Regions from separate parts of the Mycobacterium sp. MS1601 genome, predicted to be linked through region 1. Evidence: riboswitches for the same ligand, from Rfam matches in the RefSeq annotation. Region 1 holds a riboswitch; the other holds the start of a gene.
What was found. A riboswitch is a leader RNA that binds a small molecule or an ion and turns the genes downstream of it on or off. The one in region 1 is predicted to bind thiamine pyrophosphate.
Positions count from the first base shown of each region.

Region 2: it holds a riboswitch for thiamine pyrophosphate, as region 1 does, so the genes downstream of both, thiD (bifunctional hydroxymethylpyrimidine kinase/phosphomethylpyrimidine kinase) here and BVC93_RS21885 (ECF transporter S component) in region 1, are expected to answer to the same signal.

Region 1 covers NZ_CP019420.1:4,525,271-4,530,807, forward strand. Annotated here, with positions in the region: gene BVC93_RS21865 (DUF6319 family protein) at 430-747, opposite strand; gene BVC93_RS21870 (hypothetical protein) at 1,303-1,575, shown strand; gene BVC93_RS21875 (Rv1733c family protein) at 1,757-2,338, shown strand; gene BVC93_RS21880 (hypothetical protein) at 2,381-2,932, shown strand; TPP riboswitch at 2,967-3,077, shown strand; gene BVC93_RS21885 (ECF transporter S component) at 3,076-3,678, shown strand; gene BVC93_RS21890 (ABC transporter ATP-binding protein) at 3,675-5,111, shown strand; gene BVC93_RS21895 (energy-coupling factor transporter transmembrane component T family protein) at 5,104-5,537, shown strand, end outside.
Region 2 covers NZ_CP019420.1:3,502,812-3,508,348, forward strand. Annotated here, with positions in the region: gene BVC93_RS17045 (flavin-containing monooxygenase) at 1-111, opposite strand, end outside; gene BVC93_RS34065 (hypothetical protein) at 192-338, opposite strand; gene BVC93_RS17050 (hypothetical protein) at 335-1,735, opposite strand; gene BVC93_RS17055 (alpha/beta hydrolase family protein) at 1,873-2,493, opposite strand; gene thiD (bifunctional hydroxymethylpyrimidine kinase/phosphomethylpyrimidine kinase) at 2,490-3,320, opposite strand; TPP riboswitch at 3,309-3,418, opposite strand; gene BVC93_RS17065 (MFS transporter) at 3,555-5,297, shown strand; gene BVC93_RS17070 (LacI family DNA-binding transcriptional regulator) at 5,261-5,537, opposite strand, start outside.

The DNA of each region.
Region 1 (5,537 bases):
CGATAGCTAAGTTTCGTTTCACTGATTCGCCTCCCCATCTGGGAATATAAACCTGTGCAACGAGTTTGGCAACGATTTGAGAACAAATAATTGACGTTGGTGAAGAAGTTGCTAGTGGTACTGCTGTGGCGACGGAACCTACTCGCCACTGGACTTCCGGGTGACTTCGGACTGGTGGCGCGCAAGTCAGAACTCCGAGCTAATCATCGCTGGAGAGTGGGGTAGGCCAAGCATCTGGCCGAACTATCGAACTCTCAAAGATGGCACCGATCGACTACCTCCGCGCGGCGGCCGGCCGCCCGATGTATGCGCGTTGTCGAACTGACCCATGAGACGGCCAGTAGGTGGCAGTGGGGTGACCTTGCGCGACTTGTTCTGGTATGCCGCCGAATTGATCGTCGCCAGTTGGTGCGAATCGGATTTTGCCTCTCAGTCCAGGTGGGCCAGCGCCTGTTTGGCGGCGGCAAGTTCGGCCTCCAGCGCAGCAACCTTGGCGGCCTGCTGTGACCGGGCCTCGTCGATGATCTCGTCGATAGGGGTGGATAGATCCTCGTGCAGTTCCTTGGCAGCGCGGGAGACGGCGGCCGCGGCGACGGCGATGTTCCTGGCGAGATAGGTACTGCCCTGCTTGAGGTCGGCGTGCCACTCACCGTCGGCGGTACCGGTGACGGTGAGGGTGAGCTCCAGTGTCTTGGTCTTGCGGGTGGCCCGCTTCTTGGGTTTCTCCTCGGCGACAGATGTGTCCACCGTCGGCGAGGTGTTCTCGGGCTGGGCAGGTGCGACTGCGGTGGCCGGATTGTCGACGGTGATGGTCACAGCGGACTCCTTCTCTAAACTGCCGGTAGATGCCGGATCGATGAGCAGCCGTCATTAGAACAAATGTTCGACGCAGAGGAAAGCTGACGCGCCGACGCTCAGCCGGGTCGTGCTCATGGGCTGCGCGAGCTGCCGCGATCAACAAGCCCAGCGGCGCAGTTCTTCACCACATCGTGGCGTAGTGATATCCGAACATCGGCGCGCAGTGCGGTGCGGGACGGCCGTTGAGCTGATGTCACGGTCGACGTTCCCGGCTTCGAAGAGACCGGCATTCTGAAGTGACAAGTACTCCATCACAACACCATTGAAGTGAGCACGGAGTTGACCAGTGGCCCTACCGCGGGCTGGTCGGGGCGGGCGCCGACGCGGCTCCACCAGATGAATTCGTCTGGCTGATCGAGCGATTCAGCGTGATGGGGACTTTCTTCTCTAGTCCTGGCGGAGCCGTGATCCAAAGATGGTGTCTGACGTTGGAAAGGATGCTCGATGACGGTCAGTGCACGAACCATCGGTATGCCAGGTTGTCTCGAGGCCGCTGCCTGGAGGTTCCTCGAATCCGACTACATCGGTCCCGCGTACGCCGGCTGGCCGATCGAGCGGCGTGTCGAGGTGTTCCTGGCCCGGATGGGTCCGCGCGCGTTGCTCGACGACGGATCGGCCTACGAGGCACTCATCGACCGTGTCCTCGCCAATGTCGGGCGCGCTCGACGTAGGGCAGTTGTGGCTCCCGCCGGCACTGATGCTCCGGCGCCGGGGTGATCTAACCGAAGGCGCACAGCGGTGATAAACCAGCAGCTCCGACAGCGCGAATCGCCTGGCGCATCACCAGACAGGGCAATGGCTTTCGGCCGACGGCCGCAGCGGCACGCGCGACATTTTCCCCTGGCGGTGCGCTGCATCCGGGTTCACTATGGAAGTAGCTCATCGCGGAGGCGCAGCCATGGACACCGTCGATCTCAACGTCAAGAGCATCTGGTTGGTGCGCGCCCTCGGACACAATCAACTGGTACGCCGCAGCGACCGGATCGAGGCCACATGCAGAGTACTGGCGGCGCTCGTGCTGGTGTTGTTCATCCCCGTTGCCTGCGCGGTGGGCACTGCGGTACATGAGACGCAGACCCGGTACCTGGCCGAGGCCGTAGCCACCCGCCACCAGGTTGACGCCGAGGTTGTCGAGGACAGTGTGCATCTGCGGGACATGTACTCGTGGGGTGCTGTAACCCGAGTGCGGTGGACAGTAGACGGGCGCACCCGCTCCGATGTGGTGGTGTCGCGGGAATCGCGCAAAGCAGGAGAATCGCTGCCGATCTGGGTGGATCGCAGCGGCGCCAGAACCCAGGCCCCCGAAGGTTCGCTGCTTCCATCCGTCACCGCCGTGCTCGCGGCACTCACGGTGTGGGCGGCCACGGCGACGGTGGTGGGTGGTCTGTTGGCCGTGCAGCATGCGCGGCTCACCCGGCGGCGATATGCCGTGTGGGAGCGGGAATACCAGCTCTTGACTGGTAGCGGCAGCCAGCACTGAGTAGCATCTGGCGCCAACCTCCACTTCGATCGTTGGAACGCATTGACACTCGACGACCTCGCGCTGTTGCTGGAGACGGCCGGCGCGACGACAGTGCTGGTCGACGGGCGTTCTGGGGCAGGCAAGACGACGCTGGCAGACAGCTTGCAAAGACGTTGGACCGGCAGCGCCGTCGTGCGACTCGAGGATATCTACCCAGGTTGGGACGGATTGGCCGCGGCCGTCGACCACCTGCACGGCGAGCTCCTGCTCCCACGCTCGCAGAATCGGCCGGCGCGTTGGCGACGCTGGGACTGGGTCGCTGATCGCCCCGCTGAGTGGCACGCCGTTGATGCGGACCGTCTGATCGTCGAAGGTGTCGGCGCGCTCTGCGCAGGCAACCACGAGCTGGCTGATGTGGGCATCTGGATCGAGATGGACGACGAGATGCGCAAATATCGGGCACTGCAGCGTGACGGGGACACCTTCCGGCCGCACTGGGACCGCTGGGCCCGCCAGGAAGACGACCTCATCGCTCGCTTCGAGCCGCGAGATCAGGCCGACTTCATCGTGACCGAAGGCGCCGACGGACGGGTCTGGATCGACCCGGCGTAGCGAGCATGAACCGACCTGGGTTACGTTAGGGGACGGAAAACCACACGGGAGTGCACCGAAGTGCGCTGAGAGGACGGCTGGCCGGCCGTCGACCGTACGAACCTGACCGGGTAATGCCGGCGTAGGGAGATGAAGGAGTCCTCATGGACCAACAGATCACTCACCCATCACCGCTGCGGTGGCGCGTCGTCGACATCGTGGTGGCCAGCGTGCTTGCCGTCGCCTCCGGCCTGGTGTTCGTCTTCTGGAACGTCGCCTACAACCCGGTGTTCGAACCGCTGAGTGCGGTGCTTCCCGGGCTTCAAGGGTTGGCCGGGGGTGGCTGGCTGTTCGCCGGCGTGCTGACCGCACTGGTGATCCGCAAACCTGGCGCCGCACTGTACGGCGAACTGGTCGCGGCCACCGTTTCCGCCCTGGTCGGAAACCAGTGGGGTGTCATGACCATCGAATCGGGACTGGTGCAAGGGCTTGCCGCTGAGCTGGTGTTCGCAGTGTTCCTGTACAAACGTTGGAACCTGCCGATCGCCGTGTTGGCCGGTGCCGGTGCAGGTTTCGCGCTGGCCGTCAACGAGTTGATCATCTACTACCCCGGATCCACGATGGCGTTCTCGGCCATCTACACCGCTTCGGCGGTGGTGTCTGGCGCGCTGATCGCCGGTGTGCTGTCGTGGTTCGTGGTTCGCGGGCTCGCCAAAACCGGCGCACTCAGCCGATTTGCCTCCGGCCGGACTGTCGCCGCGCAGTGACGCAGGCTTCGGGCGGAGCCGAAGTCACAGCGCGACAGTGGGGTTGGCAACACGCCGGTCAACAACGTTGGGCCCTCAGCGATCTGGACCTGACCATCGAGGCCGGCCAGCGGGTACTGCTGCTGGGCCCGTCCGGCTCGGGTAAATCGACGCTGCTGCACGGTTTGGCTGGTGTGCTTGGCGGCGCTGAGGAAGGCCATGCTTCCGGCTCACTGTTGGTGGACGGTGCACCACCCGCGCAGCAGCGCTCCCGCATCGGAATGGTGCTGCAGGACCCGGATTCTCAGGTAATCCTGTCCCGCGTCGGTGACGATGTGGCGTTCGGGATGGAGAACTTCGGCGTTCCCCGTGACGAGATCTGGCCACGCGTCGAGATCGCTCTGAGTTCGGTCGGACTGAATCTGCCGCTGCAGCATGACACCGCCCAACTCTCCGGCGGACAGAAACAGCGCCTGGCCCTGGCTGGGGTACTGGCCATGCGGCCCGGCCTGATCCTTCTGGACGAGCCGACAGCCAACCTCGACCCCGCCGGAGTCCTGGAGGTTCGCGACGCGGTGACGGCCGCGGCCGAACTGACCGGCGCCACCGTCGTGGTAGTCGAGCACCGCACCGAGGTCTGGTTGCCGGTGGTGGACCGGGTGGTCGTTCTGGGCGCCGGGGGAGAGGTGATCGCCGACGGCTCCCCTGAGGAGACCATCCAACGGGAGCACACACATCTCGTGGAATCGGGGATCTGGGTGCCGGGAGCGCCCGCGCCTGCGGTGTCCAGGATTCGTGGTGGTGCCGAACCATTGCTGACGGCAACCGATCTGACGGTGGGATACCGCTCAGATCTGCTGACACTTGATCTGTCGATCACGGCGGGCCGGGTGCTGGCGGTGACGGGGCCCAACGGGTCCGGGAAGTCGACGCTGGCCCTGACACTGGGTGGCCTGCTGCCGGCGCGCGGCGGATCTCTTGAATCGGCTTCCGACTTCGCGCCCACACCCCAACGTCGCAACCCGATTCGCTGGAAGTCCAAGGAGTTGCTGACTCGGATCACCAGTGTGTTCCAGGATCCCGAGCATCAGTTCCTGGCGCCGACTGTGCGAGACGAGATCTCGCTGGGGCCGCGGGCACTGAAGATGCCCGAAGCGGAGATCGTCACGCGGGCTGATGCTCTGTTGGAGCGACTGCGCCTGACCGGAGTCGCGAACCGCAGCCCTTACACGCTCTCCGGCGGGGAGAAGCGACGGCTGTCGGTGGCGACGGTGTTGATGACGCGGCCCGCCATGGTGGTGCTCGACGAACCGACGTTTGGGCAGGACCGCCGCACGTGGGCCGAGTTGATTCTGTTGCTCGCCGAGATCGCCAATGAAGGAACGGCGGTCGTCACCGTCACCCACGACACCGAGTTCGTGGACCTGCTGGCCGACGAGCGTGTTGATGTCTAGGTCGGTGAATCCTGTCGCCAAGCTGTTGGCGGCGGCGGTGATCGCGGTGGCACTGGTGCTCAGCGTCGACTGGGTGTCGGCGCTGACGGCGTTGCTACTCGAGATCCCGCTGTTCCTAGCACTCGGTGTTCGGCTGCGTCCCTTTCTGATTCGCGCGGCGCTCATTGCGGTGGCCGCGGGGCTGACTGCGGTGACCAACCTGCTCTACGGCGAGCCCAGCGGCACTGTGTACTGGCAGTTTCTGCTGATCACCGTCAGCGACGGCTCGATCGAGCTGGCGGCGGCGATGTTCCTGCGCGTCCTGGCGATTGCATTGCCGTCGGTGTTTCTCTTTCTCGACGTACAACCGACGGAACTGGCTGACGGGCTGGGGCAGATCCTGAAGTTGCCTGCCCGCTTCGTGATTGGCGCATTGGCCGGGCTGCG
Region 2 (5,537 bases), 1.0 Mb from region 1:
GCGGTCCAGCAGTACGAAGTCGTCGAACCCGAGTCGCTTGAGCTGGATCGCCGCACCGATGCCGGCAAAGCCGGCGCCGACGATGACGACGTCGGTGTGCTCCGATGTCATGCCACGACGATACCTCAACTTACCCGTCAGTAAGTTAGGGTCCTTGGTCCTTTCCTGGCTGCCGGTCGGAAGGGATTTGATCAGGCGCGCACAAAGCCCAGGTTGTCGCCGATCACGGTGTTGGGGCCGATCGGCAACTGCGTCGCGTCGTCTCCGGCGACGGTGACGAATTCGATGCGCTCCCGCCAGACCTTGCGCAGTAGGTCCTCGAAGGCCATGGTGGTCAACTGCTCACCAGGGCAGCGACGGTAGCCGAACCCGAACGGCGCAAACCCTGCGTAGTCGCACACCGGCATGGGTTGGTCGTCGATGACGCCGAACACCGTGCCGAACGCACTGCTGCGTAACGCGGCTTTGCGTCCGTCCTTGACGGCGACGTCCGTGGGTTGGAACGGGCACTGCGCCAAGCCCATCTGATGGATGCGTGCCTCGTCGACGTCTTGGCTGGTGGGCGCGTTGCGATAACGCGCAGGATCGAAGGCGTCGGGGTTGGTCCACTGCACCGGATCCTTGCTGGTGGCCGGGTGAGGTGTGGCCACGTAGTTGTGACGTTCGAACACCGGTTCCCTGGTCTCGGCCACCGCCGAGATGCTGCCGCCATTCGGGAGATGACCCGAAAGAGTTCCATCACAAAGCGCTCGAGTGGTGGAAACGCACTGCCATCGGGCTCGTCGAAGGCTCCGGACATGGTCTTTGTGAACGAATCCTTGGTTGCTGCGTCGCCGGTGTCACGACCCAGTGTCGCCATGATGTTGTAGAGGCTGTTGCCCCACTGGCTGAACGCGACGAAGTTGTGGAAGCACTCGAACACCACGTCCTTGTGGTTGAAGTGCTCGCTGTCCTCGCCGTTCTTGAGCCAGAACCACGCGAACGTCTTGTCGGCGTCTTGGATGGTGCCGGATTCGATGTCGGCCAGCCTGTCGTCGATCCACTGCTTCAGGAACGCCAGGTGGCCCCGGACGGTCATGTAGTTGTCGTGAACGATCTTCTGTGTCGGATCACGATACGCCAGAACGGTATTGAAGCTGGCGCCGATCTCGCGGACCTCAGCGGGAATGGCGTCGCCGGTGACACCGAGATGCAGATCCCAGTAGAGATCCCAGAAGGTGTCCAGGTAGGTCTGCATCAGTGGTTTGTCGGCGTTGGACGGGCTGAACAGGCCGTCGAAGAACGTCGTCACCTTCGCTTGGTATGCGCCGGCGTAGAGATCAGGCGTGACAGCCGACATGTAGATGCGTTTACGCAGATTGTCAGGGCCGCGCTTCTCGAGGCCCTGCAAAAAGACGGTGACCCCATCTTCTGGAGCAGGACCCCACTGATCGCTGAGCAGCCCCCACATGTCGTAGGGCAGCGCGTTCTCCTTGGTCAGCGCCACGTCGATCATCGGCAGCACCGGCCGTTGGCCCTCGATCACGCTGTTCTGAAAGAACGGGACGATGACGTTGTCGACGTACTCCGCGTCGAATTCCTGCAGATACTGCTGCCTCAGCCGCGACACCTCGTCGGAAGCCGCGGTGTCCTCGACCGTGGCCACCTCGGTTGTCGTGCTGCAGCCCGCCAGTGACTGCGCGGACACCACAGCAACTGCCCCGGCGCCGCCGGCCAGGAAAGCACGTCTGCGCATCCCGCTGTCTCCTCTTTTTTTTGAAAGGCGATGACGAGAATTTACGCACGAGAAAGAAGAATCAGCAACCCCTGTTTGGTACCGCCGATGCCGACGAGTTGGTCGACACCCTGCTCGAACTCACCGTCGGCAGGGTGCTATCCGAGGCCGCTGACCCGTAACGCGCCGTCCACGGCCAGCGTGGGAACGTCGAGTGTCTTGGAGCCCAGATCGTGGCGTGCGCCGGTGATCTCGACGATCTCGGAAGTGCCGCCCAGCAGCGCCGCCGCAACCGTCAGCTCCGCAATCGAGCCGAACGGATCGGCAGTTCCGTGGGTGAAGACCGTCGGTACGGTGATCTGTGGCAGGTGCTCGGTGCGGGCCCGCTCGGGCTTGCCCGGTGGGTGCAGGGGGTAGGAGAACAAGGTGAGTGCCGCCAAGTCGGCACCCTCGGCGGCGACCATGGACGTCATCCGGCCACCGTAGGAATGCCCGCCGGCCAGTACCGGACCAGCCGTCAGGGTGTGGGCGAGGTCGATGGCCTCGAGGATTCCTGCCTGATCAGCTGCCGCCGACCCTGACGGCGGCCCCTTCGGGCGACGACGTCGGTAGGGCAGGTTGTAGCGGATGGCCAGCCAGCCGCGCCGGGCCCACTCGTCGCAGATCCTGCCCAGCAGCGGAGCCTCTCGGCTGCCGCCGGCACCGTGGGTCAGCAGAACCACGCCGGTGGGGGCACCCTGGGGCTCGTGGGCCACCCCGGCGATGACGTCGAGGTTCATGTCTGCAGCCGGAACAGTGCGTTGACCGGACCGTGGCCGTGACCCAGCGGATAGGCGGTCCGAATGCATTCGGTCACCCAGGTTTTCGCGAAATCCACCGCCTCGGGCACCGAAAAGCCATGTGCCAGAGCGCACGTGGTCGCCGCGGCCAGGGTATCTCCGGCTCCGTGGTCGTGGCCGGTGTCCACCCGCGGTGCGTGGAACTCGTGGAATTCGGTGCCGTCGAACAGCAGGTCGGGGCTGGCGTCCGACGACCGCAAATGCCCACCTTTGACCAGGGCCCACTGCGGACCGAGTGCGTGCAGCGCGCGGGCCGCCTCTTTCTGGGTCGCCTCGTCGACCACCTCGATGTCGACCAGCAGGCGCACCTCGTCGAGGTTGGGGGTCACCAGGGTGGCCAGCGGGAACAGTTCGGTGCGCAGGGCCGACAGTGCGCTGGGGTGCAGCAGCGGATCGCCGTGCATCGATGCGCACACCGGGTCGACCACCAGGGGAGTGCCTGCGCATTCGGCCTGCCAGGTCTCGGCCACGCAGCCGATGATCTCCGCGGACGCCAGCATCCCCGTCTTGGCCGCCTGGATTCCGATGTCGGAGGCCACCGCACTCATCTGCCCGGCGATGATGTCCAGCGGTATCTCGTGAAAACCCTTGACGCCCAGGGAGTTCTGCACGGTGACCGCAACGACGGTCACGCACCCGTGCAGTCCCAGCATCGCGAAGGTGCGCATGTCGGCCTGGATGCCCGCGCCGCCACCGGAGTCGGAGCCGGCGATGGTCATGACGCGGTGCGGGGTGTGCCCGGGCAGGGGCAACGGCAAAAAGTTCACTTCACTCCCTACGCCGGTATTACCCGGTCAGGTTCGTACGGTCGACGGCCCCAGCCGTCCTCTCAGCGCACTTGGTGTGCACTCCCGCGTGGTGCTCGTGTGGGTTCCGATGCCCAACTTAGCGCAGGCGTCGGGAATAGGAATTGCGCCCCGATGATTTACATAGCTAACATATACAAGTTGTGGCGCACACCGTGGTGGGCTGCTGGCCGACTCAGATACGAAACGAAGAAGATGACTGCCGAGCTCACGACTGACACCAGCCTCAACGACACCGCGCGCCGCCGGATCCGGATGGATCACGACCACCCCCGCTACAAGTGGATCGTCTTGTCCAACACCACGTTGGGCACGCTGTTGGCCACCATCAACGCCTCTATCGTGTTGATCTCCCTGCCGGCGATCTTCCGCGGTATCGGGCTCAACCCCCTGGCCCCCGGCAACGTCAGCTACCTGCTGTGGATGCTGATGGGATATTTGGTGGTCACCGCCGTGCTGGTAGTCCCGTTCGGCCGGCTGGGGGACATGCTGGGTCGGGTCCGCATCTACAACCTCGGCTTCGTCGTGTTCACCGTGGCCGCCGTCGCGCTGTCCTTCGACCCCTTCCAGATGGGCGGCGGGGCGGTGTGGCTGATCGCCTGGCGCGTGGTCCAGGGTGTCGGTGGTGCCATGCTGATGTCGTCCTCGTCGGCCATCCTGACCGACGCCTTTCCCGCCAACCAGCGGGGGATGGCGCTGGGCGTCAACATGGTCTCGGCGGTGGCCGGCTCGTTCCTGGGCCTGCTGATCGGCGGCTTCCTGTCCGAATGGCACTGGCAGGCGATCTTCTGGGTAGGAGTGCCGATCGGTCTGGCCGGCACCGTCTGGAGTCTGCGTTCACTCAAGGAACTCGGCTCCCGCACTCCCGGCAAGCTGGACTGGGCGGGCACGTTGACCTTCGGCATCGGGCTGACCGTCCTGCTGCTGGGCATCACCTACGGCATCCAGCCCTACGGTGACTCCAGCACCGGGTGGACCAATCCGATGGTGCTCGGTTCCATCGCGCTGGGCCTGGCGCTGTTGGTGGTGTTCTGCGTCGTCGAGCTCAAGGTCGCCGCACCGATGGTCGATATGCGACTGTTCCGGTCGGCCTCGTTCGGGATGGGCAACTTGGCCGGACTGCTGTCTTCGGTGGGCCGCGGCGGACTGCAGTTCATGCTCATCATCTGGCTGCAGGGCATCTGGCTTCCTTTGCACGGGTACAGCTTTGAATCGACGCCGTTGTGGGCGGGTATCTATCTGCTGCCGATCACGGTCGGCTTCCTGGTGGCCGGCCCCATCGCCGGATCGCTGTCGGACCGCTTTGGTGCGCGACCGTTCACCGTCGGCGGCATGGTCCTCATGGCAGTGACATTTGTTGCCCTGCTGCTCATCCCGGTGAACTTCGACTACTGGCTGTTCGCTCTGATCGTGTTCCTCAACGGGCTGGGCGGCGGCATCTTCACCGCGCCCAACACCGCGGCCATCATGTCGAGTGTGCCCGCATCGCAGCGTGGTTCGGCCTCCGGTGTGCGCGCCACGTTCTTCAACGCCGGCTCGTCTCTGTCGATCGGCATCTTCTTCTCGCTGATGATCGTCGGTCTGGCCAACACACTGCCGTCGGCGCTCAGCACCGGATTGCAGGCTCAGGGAGTGTCTGCCGACGTCGCCCAGGACGTGGCCGGCCTGCCGCCGGTGGGCAGTCTGTTCGCGGCATTCCTGGGTTACAACCCGATTGCCGAACTGCTCGAGCCGTCACATGCGCTGCAGCAGCCGGGAGTGAATGCCGATGTGCTGACGGGTAAGACATTCTTCCCCGAGCTCATCACCGAACCGTTCCACACCGGCCTGGTGGTGGTGTTCTCGGCGGCCGCGGTGATGATGGTGCTGGGTGCTATCGCTTCGTGGATGTCGCCGGGCCGCTACGCCGACGCCCCTGGCGCCGACAACGCCGCCTGATGTGACGGCGGTGGCGCCGTCGACCCGCGCACCACGAGTTTCAGCGGGAACTGTACGGACAGCGGCGGGCGGTGTGGTTGGGCGAGCAGTTCGAGCAGCATGCGTGCCGCCTCGGCGCCGATGTCCTGGTTGGGAATTCCGATGGTGGTCAGCGGGGGCCGCAGCTTGTCCAGGAATGGCATGTCGTTGAAGCCGACGACACTGATCTGGTCGGGACAGCAGATGCCGCGCTCGGCGAAC